DNA from 2 places in the Bradyrhizobium sp. USDA 3315 genome. Region 1 is predicted to be linked to the other one. Evidence: riboswitches for the same ligand, from Rfam matches in the RefSeq annotation. Region 1 holds a riboswitch; the other holds the start of a gene.

Region 1 (4,839 bases):
TCCAGCCTTCGAGGAACTGGGCGTCCGTGATGTTGATGCCGAGCGTCCGGCGCAGATTCTCGAAGAATGCCGCGTCGTCGATCCGGCCGATCTCATGATGCTTGAAACTGTCGTCGACGACAAAGCGCGTGGCGAGCTCGGCGGGCGCACAGCCGGCATGCTGCGCCCAGTGCGCCATCACCTTGTCAAAGTTGATGTCGAGCACGACGCGGCCGATATCGAACAGCAGCACGTCGACGGAGTTGGGAGAGAATTGCGAGGTCATTGCGTGAAACCGTGTACGAGAATTGCGGGCAGGCGGCAATGTCCTCGATTTCAGTGACCGGTGTGTGGATTGTGCGTGGCGTTGCATTCATCGCGAGACTGTTCCCGCGCACACCGTCGTCCCGGCGAAGGCCGGGACCCATAACCACAGGGTTGGGTTGTTGAGAGGAAGCTGTGGCCCCAGCGTCGCGCAACAATTGAGATTTGGGGTAATGGCTCCCGGCCTTCGCCGGGACGACGGCGGGTGTCGTCGCTTGTGCGTCAAACATCCGCATTCTCGCGACATGATCTGTCCGAGCCTTGCTCTTTTCACCCTATATTTTTGCTGCGGGGCTTGGCTTGCCGCGTCGGGCAACTCAGTGGCACGCACGCACGAGCTTTCAGCGCACCAAGCGACTTGATGCTTGCCGCGGCCTGACGCCCGCGGTGGCTTGGTGCCCGCCGGACGTAGCTCTCACAGCCTGGACAGTGCCAAGCCGAGGTAACCGATCAGCGCACCGGTGCTGAGAATGATGACGACGAGCGCCTGTTCCGAGCGTGCTTGCAAGGTTTTCCGGCTCACGGCGTTGGACGCTCCGTCTTCGAGATCATGCGGTCCAACGAACAGCATCAATTTCCGTTCCGGTCCTTCCCCCGGGAACCTTCACGACCTGCCGAGTGACGCGACGAATGCGGAACAGGAATGCGGGTCGGCCGCCTATGAGGGCGGTGCGATCCCCGGAACGGGGAAAGCGCGGCACATCTCGACGCTGTTCGACCTCAGTCGCTTGACGACCGCTGCATCTCCCTTCGACCGGAGGGATTCCGCAGTGAGTTCGGCGATCAGGCGCATTTCGGGCTCGCCCATGCCGCGCGTGGTCGCCGCCGGCGTCCCGAGGCGGATGCCGCTCGGCCTGAGCGGCGGCCGCGGATCGTCGGGAATGATCTGCTTGTTTGCGGTGATCCCGACGGCGTCGAGAATGTTCTCGGCCGCGCCGCCGTCCAGGCCGACGCTGGCCACCGTATCCACAACCATCATGTGATTGTCGGTTCCGCCGGTGATCAACGTCATGCCGCGTTCCATCAACGCTTCGGCCAGGACCTTCGCGTTGCGCATGACCAGTCTTGCATAGGCCTGAAAATCGGACGTCGATGCCTTCTTCAGCGTGACCGCGGTTCCGGCCACAACGTTCATGTGCGGACCTCCCTGCAGTCCCGGAAACACCGACGCGTCGATCTTGCCGGCGAACTCCCGGCGACAGAGAACGATGCCGCCGCGCGGCCCGCGAAGCGTCTTGTGCGATGTCGTCGTCATCACGTCGAAACCCGCATCGAGCGGATTGCGCAAGGCGTTGCCGGCGATCAGGCCGCCGTAATGGCTGACGTCGGCCATGGTCAGCGCACCCACCTCATCGGCAATGCTCTTGAAGGACGCATAATCCAGATCGCGCGGATAAGAGCTGTAGCCGCACAGCACCAGCTTCGGACGGACGTGCCGGGCCATGGCGCGGAGCTCATCGAAATCGATGGCGCCGCCGTTTGACGGCTGCGTCTTGTAGCGGGCGAAGTTGAAGAGCCGCCCCATGTGCGACACCGGCGCGCCATGGGTGAGATGGCCGCCGTGTGACAGGTCCATCGCCAAGATCGTATCGCCGGGCTGCAGCAGGCCGAGATACACGGCCTGGTTCATTGGCGACCCGGACAGAGGCTGAACGTTGGCATGTTCGGCGCGAAACAGCGCGCAAGCGCGCTGTCGGGCAAGGTTCTCTATCTGGTCGGTAAATTCCTGGCCGCCGTAATAGCGGCGTCCCGGATAGCCCTCGGAATACTTGTTGGTGAACACCGATCCGAGCAGCTCGAGCACCTCGGGATAGGTGTAGTTCTCCGACGGAATCAGCTCGACGCCGTCTTGCTGGCGGCGCTCTTCGCCCTCGAGCGCAAGGGCAACTTCCGAATCGTTGAGATGGAGTTCATTGCGGAATGACGGCATGGTCCGGGCTCCCTAAGACGCTGGATCATCAGCTGAACGGGTTGCCCAGGCGAACGGCGTTGGAACCCTTCGCGCTTCACCGTGGTCAATTCCACGTAAGCTCGCCAGTCGCGCGAGGGACGAATGAGCCTGCGAGGCTCATCGCGAGCAGAAGGCTATCCAATCCCCGGCGGGCTCGCAAGGGTTGGTTGCTGGCGCCGCCGCGGGCCCAGCGTTGGGCGAGATCGAACATCTGGCGACAGCCACGGCAATGGCGACCAAACCGAGGGACGTCCGGCTTACCCAATGAACCGATGTCCCGATGATCAATGCCGTCTTCGGCTGAGGGCCAACAAGGTGCATGACCATCCGTCACTTGCGGCCCGTCAGGCTTGCGGGGTGGCTGACCGTGTGGCTGTGGCACCCGCGAATCTATTCCTTGACGAAGATATGAGACTTTATCTTCCACTGCCCGTCGGGTTGGCGTTCAAGCAGTCTCACGGTGCTGCCAGAAATTGGCGCCGCCTTCTCATTTACTACTAGCGTGGCCGTGAAATGCGAGGTGGTGTAGGCGTAGTTTCCCATGGGCAACACATCGAGCAGCTCAACCTTGTGATCTCTGACGCTTCTTCCCCGCCCGGCAAAGAAATTACGGATTGCCAAAGGGCCGGTGACTGGCTGCGCACCAGGCGGCATCAATCTGGCGTCAGCGGCATACAACGGTAACAGGGCATCGAAGTCTGCGTTGTTGATGGCGGCATCCCATTTGGCAGCCGCCGAGGAAAGTTCGTCGGCAGGTGGGGCTGCCCCTGCGGGACTGACGCAAATACAAGTAAAGATCAACAACAGGGTGCATGAAAGAAGAGAAGGGCGGCTCATCTTTGCCTCCTTTAGCTGAGATGCTTAGCGCGGGAGCGCATTCGCAAACGCTATAGCCGAGGCAAGCAGAACCACTAGTCCAGAAAGTGGACTGGATATCCTCAACTGGCTGAGACTCGATCTGCGGCCGCCGGCGCCTCATCGGCATATTTGCTGCGTGGGAACCAAGCCCGCATGCTGTTCACAAGATGCCTGGGACCGTCGATCTCGATTTTGCCGAGCTCACACGCCCGTAGCAGCGGCATCTCGTCTACGAAAATCTGCACGAGCGTCAGCAGACTCGCATAGAGGCTGATATCGACCTTGAAGCCGGGGTCATCCCAGCAAAGATCGGCTTCCTCCTTCTTCACAACAAACCACCAGCGCTTTGGCCGAGCGTCCGCAATCTCGATGTACAGAACGAAGTCGCATGGAATGTGCCTTAGATCGAACGAACGGCGCATATTCCACATGAGCCGGCCCGCGTGAAGTTCGTTGGGTGTGAGCTGGCTGCGAGCCCATTTGTGGCCCCAATAGCCCATTGCATCGATAATTGGCCTGGCTTCCCTGGCTGCCTGGGTTGGATGGTACTCCCAATGCCCGTTATCGCCTGATCTGCGTGAGATTAGCCCGGCTTCTTCTAGCGTTTGCAGGCGCTTGGAAAGGAGGGTCGGCGACATCTGCGGGATGCCGCGGCGAAGCTGGTTGAAGTGGTGGGACCCCAGCAACAGTTCGCGGAGCAGGAGCGGGGTCCACCGCTCCGTGAGAATTTCCGCAGCTTTGGCTACGGGGCAAAATGATCCATAGCCTTTCATGACGAGAACTTTAGCATCACGAGGGCCACCAAGGTAGTCCAGGTTCTGAACTATGTCCCAGACGAGCCAGCATCGAGGCTGTCCTGGAGGTCTGTTACGCGATTTTCTCGAGACTCGGCCATTCGACGATGCCGGCTCGATGTTCGGTTTGCCCGGAGGCAGATGCGGCTCGATTTGCCAGTACGCGGCCTGGCTGGTGCCACCGCGGGCTCAGCGTTCGCCGAGATCGATCTGCGTGAGGATGCCTTGCCGCAGCGCGAGGCGGACCAACTCGATATCGGTGCCGACGCCGAGCTTGTCCTTGATCAGGGAATGCAGGTTCGCGACCGTCTTGGGGCTGAGGTGCAGTGCCTCGGCGATCTCCTCGGTGGTGTTTTCCGCGAGCAGCATCCGCAGCACCTCGAATTCCCGCGCGGTCAGGAGGTCGGCCGCCTTGGTCTCGCCGGCAAGGTGGCTGAGCGCGAGCTCGTGGTCGATATCCGGGCTGATCGCGATCTTGCCCGACAGCGCATCCATCACGGCGTGCACCAGCGTCTCCGGCGGGCTGGTCTTGGTGACATAGCCGCTCGCGCCGGCGCGGATCGCCTGCACGGCAAAGGCGGCGTTCTGGTGCATGGTGAACACCAGGATTTTTGCGCGCCTGTCCCACTGCCGGAGGCGGCGGATGGCCTCGATGCCGCCGATGCCGGGCATCGACAGGTCCATGATGACGAGGTCGGGCCCGGTCTCCTTGTAGAGGCGGTAGGCCTCGACGCCGTCGGAGGCTTCGGCGACGACGCAGAGGCCCGGCTGCTTCTGCAGCATCGCCCGGTAGCCCTCCCGGACGACGGCGTGGTCGTCGACCAGCATGATGGTGCGCGCCGCGTGGCTCATGCCGCGCGCTCCACCGGTGCGGCCTCTCGGCTGGCCGCGACGGGAACGATGACGCGGAGCGAGGAGCCGCTGGGCTGTCCA
Region 2 (4,839 bases), 430 kb from region 1:
GTCAAGGATATCGAGATCGCCTGCGCCTTCATCCGCCGCGACGGTCGGCCGCTGACCGAGCGCAAGCGGCTGATCTCCGACACTATCGCCATGAAAAGCCGCAAGACCTACTCGCAAATGTTGGTCGGGTTCGTCAACGTTAACGCAAACAAGGCGAAATGTTCGGTCGTGACGGCGAGCCGCCTCTAATTCCCGGCATCTCGAAAAAGTGACCGCGAATTGACCTGCCGGGTGAACCGTAACGGCCGGACAGGAACTAACTAATAAACCAGCCGTTGATGAACGACCCGGGAGCGCGGATAGCGTCCGGGTGATCATGCGCAGACGATGAAATCGCCCGCGCGATGACTGATGTCGTCGCGCCGAGATGAGCCGCGCCCTGCTGCGCGGGGGGAGCTACCAAAATGCCTGTGGCGCGTTATTTCCTGTTCGTTGGTGGAGTGCTGCTCGCGCTGCTCTTCGTCGTCAATGCCATCGTGCCGCAGGAGGCCGTGGTCGCCGGCCAGAACCAGGGACTGTCGTCGCCGGGCGTCGACAAGACCATGGTGCGCATCAAGTCGACCCAGAAATTGCCCGAGCGGGTGGTCTACGACACCAATTTGCCGACCATTGTTCCGGCGCAGGTCAACGCGGTCGCCGCGGCCATCCCGTCGGCTACGGGCGATGCGTCGGCGCAAGCCCGCGTCCGCAATACGTTCGCCCAGTTCATTCCGCCGGAGAAGGCTGACGCGCAGAAGGTCGCGGCTGAGGCAAAATCGGCTGAACAACCGGCGCAGGCCCAGCCTCAGCAGCCGAAGAAGCGCAAGGTCGCGCGCTACCATGCCCATCCCCAGCAGCCGATGCGGCTGGCGCAGCCCGGCATGTATCAGCCTTACCGCGTCGCGCAGCAGCAGCCGCGCATGGGCTTCTTCGGCGGCTTCGGGACCTGGTAAGAAAAGGCTGCCGCAGCCGGCAATCGATCCGCCGCCGCAAACACTTGCGGCGGCATTTTCATGTCCGCGATCAGGCACGTCGCCGGATGCGGGAAGGCGTCCGAGCGCCGCCCGCTACCTTTAGCGCGGCAGGCGCGGGATCTTGTCCGCGAAGCCGTTGTAGCAGGTCAGCCGCTCGTCCTCTTCCTTCACGAAGCGGCAATCGTTGACGCCCTTGGCCGGGGCGGCCTTCGGCTTCGGCTGCGGCTTGAAGATCTCGTCGTAGCAGATCAGCCGTTCCTTGGTGGCATCGTCGATGTCCTGACAGGCCTGAAGCTTCTGGGCGACCGATTGCGGCTTGCCGGGCGCGGCAGGCTTCTCGCCCTTCTTGGCGGCCGACTTCTTGCCGACCTGGACCAGCGGCTTGTCGCCGACCATCGGCTGCGAGGTCGCTGCCGGCTTGTCGGCGTCGGCGGGGGCCGGCGTGGTGCCCTGGGCGAGCGCGGCAGCCGGGCAGAAGAGCGCCAGCGCGAGGATGATATGTCTCATGTCGAAAATGTCCGAAATGGCGTGATGACCGGAAGGGATGGCGCCGGGGATCGGAAAAGCCCGGCAAGCGCCGAGACTTAACGCAAGTCTTGCCCGAATCCTACCCCCAGAGGTGACCCGCCCGGCACCGATCCACCGGCAAAAGTGAGGGCAATTCGTCGCCGTTCGACCCGCGGGGAGAGCGTGAATTGCCTTTGCCCGGCGGGGCGGCTATGACCACGCCATCTGCGCGACTGGCGCTTGGATGGACCACCATCGGGGAGCGTAGAGACTGAACGCCGCGCGCCTGGGCACCGCTTCGAAACGGAGGTGCCATGACGGCGAACATTCTCGATGGGCATGCACATGCCCAAATTGTCATCGACAAGATTGCTGGCGAACTCGACCGGCTGCCCCGCGCGCCGGGGCTTGCGGTCGTGCTGGTCGGCTGCGACCCGGCGAGCCAGATCTATGTGCAGAGCAAGGTCAGGATGGCCGAGCGGCTCGGCCTGCGCGGCGAGGTCGCACGCCTGCCGGATGATGCCAGCGAGTCCGATCTGCTTGCCGGAGTAGAGGCGCTCAATGCGCGCGACGATATCGACGGCATCCTGGTGCAGCTGCCGTTGCCGGCGCATATCGACGCCTTGCGCGTGATGGCGGCGGTCGATCCCGCCAAGGATGTCGACGGCCTGCACGCCCTGAACGCCGGCCGGCTGTTTCACGGCGATGACGCGCTGGTGCCGTGCACGCCGCTCGGCTGTCTCCGGCTGATCAAGTCGGTCCGATCAGACCTCACCGGCGCCCATGCCGTGGTGATCGGCAGCTCCAACATCGTCGGCAAGCCGATGGCCGCGTTGCTGCTGCAGGAGCACGCGACCGTGACGCAGACCCATATCCACACCCGCGGCATCAGCAGGATCTGCCGCGAGGCCGACATCCTGGTGAGTGCGGTGGGCAAGGCCGGCCTCGTGCGCGGCGACTGGATCAAGCCCCAGGCCATCGTCATCGACGTCGGCACCACGCGCGTCGAGAGGCCGGACGGCGGCTATGCGGTGTGCGGCGACGTCTCGTTCGACGAGGCGGTGCAGGTCGCCGGCGCCATCACGCCGGTGCCGCGCGGCGTCGGCCCGATGACGATCGCCTGCCTGATGGAGAACACGCTGAAGGCGGCAAAGGCGAGGGCGGCGCGGCTGCATTAGCGCGGGATACCTGCGGCGATATGCGAGCGGTGGGTGTCGCTCGCGCATCACGCGCGAAGTTCATGACGTCCGGGGTAATGGAAAGCCCGCACCATTCGTCTATCGTCGCGCGACAGATGGAGGCGCGCGATGCTGTATGCGGAAGATCTCACCGAGGGCCAGACGTTCAGGCTTGGCAGCTACACGATCGGCGAGGCCGAGATCCTGGAGTTCGCCGGCAAATACGATCCGGTGCCAATCCATGCCGATCCCGTCGCGGCTGCGGCAGGCCCGTTCGGCGGACTGATCGCAAGCGGCTTCAACACCATTGCGATCTATCAGCGGCTCGTCGTGGAGGCGATCTGGACCAAGGTGGCGGGGATCGTCGGGCGGAGCTTCGAGATCCGCCTGCCGAGCCCGGTTCGGCCCGGCGCCACGCTCACCGGCCAATCCCAGATCCAGAAGATCACCATCAGGCCGGAGCGGCGCGACGCTGTTGTGATCTTCAAGACGGAGCTGGTCAACGACGAGCAGCGCCCGGTTCTTGTCCTCGTGCTCGACGCGCTGATCCGCATGCGGCCGGCGGAGCAGGGGCCGGTATAGGCGCGGCCTGAGGGGCATCCCGAAGTCATCCGCCTCGGACGGCCGTCAGCGCCTCTACGTGTTCCCCGCACGGGACCTTGTCGTCGCGCAATGTTGCGGCAATTATGACAAGCCGGCGGCAGAACGGCAGCGCATCAATGACGTCATCATCGACGAGGTCGTGCTGCCCGGTATTTACTTCGTCGATGCGCCGAAGGCATTCGACCCAGACGGATGTGCCGCCGTGAAACGCAGCAAGCAGACGAACGGAGAGATCGAAGCCAGGCGGCGCAAGGCCGAGGAATGGCGCCGCATCCAGGCGCAACGCGCCGCTGAACGGCAACGTCTCCGCGACTACAAGATTGCGCTGGCGCGCGACGAGGTTGCCGTGGATACGACGCGGCTCGCGCCATCGAACAGCTATTCGACTCCCGATTTCGTGCTGCGCGGAACCTATCGACCGGAGCCCTTTATCTGCAAGGACTGCGGCGTTGCCGAGGTCTGGACGCCGTTGCAGCAGAAATGGTGGTACGAGACCGCCAAGGGCGATGTATTTACCGCGGCAGTGCGCTGCCGGGCCTGCCGCACCAGGGAGCGCGCGCGCAAATCCGCCGCGCGCCGCGTGCACCTGGAAGGGCTCGCAAGGAAGAAGCCTCCCGTCTCGTAGCGATGGGCGTGACATCAGAGTCGCACTTCACATCTGATACGCGGGGAACCGCTGCGCAGGCGGTCAATGCGTCGCGCGTGCGGAACGTTTCGTTGCCTGATTGGTTCGAGACCTTGAAGCCCCCGATGTGGGGTGCGGGCGGGGAGGAACCAGCCAAGGAAACTTGTCAAGGAAACCTGTCAAGGAAACCATCGCGGCCGGAACCAACGAGAAGGAGCAGCGGATGAAACTCAATTCCACGCAAGTCAAGCAGACCATGACGCAACTGAATGCCCAGGTGCTTCCGGACGATCACCCGGCCGTGGCGCAACTGAACAGCGTGTTCGGTGAGCACACGTTCTTCGTCGACACCAGCGGGCTCAAGGTGCTTGAACCGGCCCAGACCTCCGACATGCCGGGGCAGACCGGCGAAGTCGTCAGTCTCGCCGAGTGGAGCGATCCGGAGCTGACCTCGCTTCGGCCGCACGAGCCCGAGCCGACCGGCGTGCTCATCGCGCTTGAACCCAGCAAGCACTGAAGCGTTCCAGCGCGAAGTGAATACCGGTTCGCGCAACCAAAACGCCACCAAGCAAGGGGATTGAGAGCATGATCCGATTCAATCGGATCGTGCTCTTTGTGCTGCATCGTGCGACACCGCGATCGGCCGTCCTGATGGCGACAGCCCCGACGTCGCATCAAGAGGTGCCGAAAGTCACATGGCAAATCAGCGCCGCCTGCGTATGCATCGGTTTGAGATGGGTATCCAGGCGGTGAGGGGCAGATGGGGATCGTGCGGCGCTGGAGCCCTGACGAGGACGAGAAGCTCAGAGAACTCGCCAGGGCCGGCAAGAACGCTCTCGAGATCAGCAACGAACTGACCCGCAGCGCTTCGGCGGTGCGCCGGCGCGCCGAGGTCCTGTCGGTCCTGATCATGGCAAAGGCGTTTCGCGCGCGCCCCTCGCATGTCGCCACCCATCTCGAGCGGGTCGCGATC

Evidence for each region. Region 1 has a riboswitch for ZMP and ZTP ahead of ACVIYL_RS31470 (serine hydroxymethyltransferase). Riboswitches for the same ligand answer to the same signal wherever they lie in the genome.
Region 2: another riboswitch for ZMP and ZTP. It lies ahead of ACVIYL_RS29295 (bifunctional 5,10-methylenetetrahydrofolate dehydrogenase/5,10-methenyltetrahydrofolate cyclohydrolase); the one in region 1 lies ahead of ACVIYL_RS31470 (serine hydroxymethyltransferase).

The regions. Positions count from the first base shown of each region.
Region 1 covers NZ_JBSRYP010000001.1:6,710,207-6,715,045, forward strand. Annotated here, with positions in the region: gene ACVIYL_RS31460 (HAD family hydrolase) at 1-265, opposite strand, end outside; gene ACVIYL_RS31465 (hypothetical protein) at 719-874, opposite strand; gene ACVIYL_RS31470 (serine hydroxymethyltransferase) at 962-2,233, opposite strand; ZMP/ZTP riboswitch at 2,270-2,355, opposite strand; gene ACVIYL_RS31475 (YybH family protein) at 2,645-3,091, opposite strand; gene ACVIYL_RS31480 (winged helix-turn-helix transcriptional regulator) at 3,193-3,885, opposite strand; gene ACVIYL_RS31485 (response regulator transcription factor) at 4,096-4,758, opposite strand; gene ACVIYL_RS31490 (histidine kinase) at 4,755-4,839, opposite strand, start outside.
Region 2 covers NZ_JBSRYP010000001.1:6,278,283-6,283,121, forward strand. Annotated here, with positions in the region: gene ACVIYL_RS29280 (hypothetical protein) at 1-189, shown strand, start outside; gene ACVIYL_RS29285 (hypothetical protein) at 405-932, shown strand; gene ACVIYL_RS29290 (hypothetical protein) at 1,053-1,460, opposite strand; ZMP/ZTP riboswitch at 1,680-1,759, shown strand; gene ACVIYL_RS29295 (bifunctional 5,10-methylenetetrahydrofolate dehydrogenase/5,10-methenyltetrahydrofolate cyclohydrolase) at 1,775-2,638, shown strand; gene ACVIYL_RS29300 (MaoC/PaaZ C-terminal domain-containing protein) at 2,768-3,220, shown strand; gene ACVIYL_RS29305 (zinc-ribbon domain containing protein) at 3,279-3,866, shown strand; gene ACVIYL_RS29310 (hypothetical protein) at 4,090-4,383, shown strand; gene ACVIYL_RS29315 (SANT/Myb-like DNA-binding domain-containing protein) at 4,627-4,839, shown strand, end outside.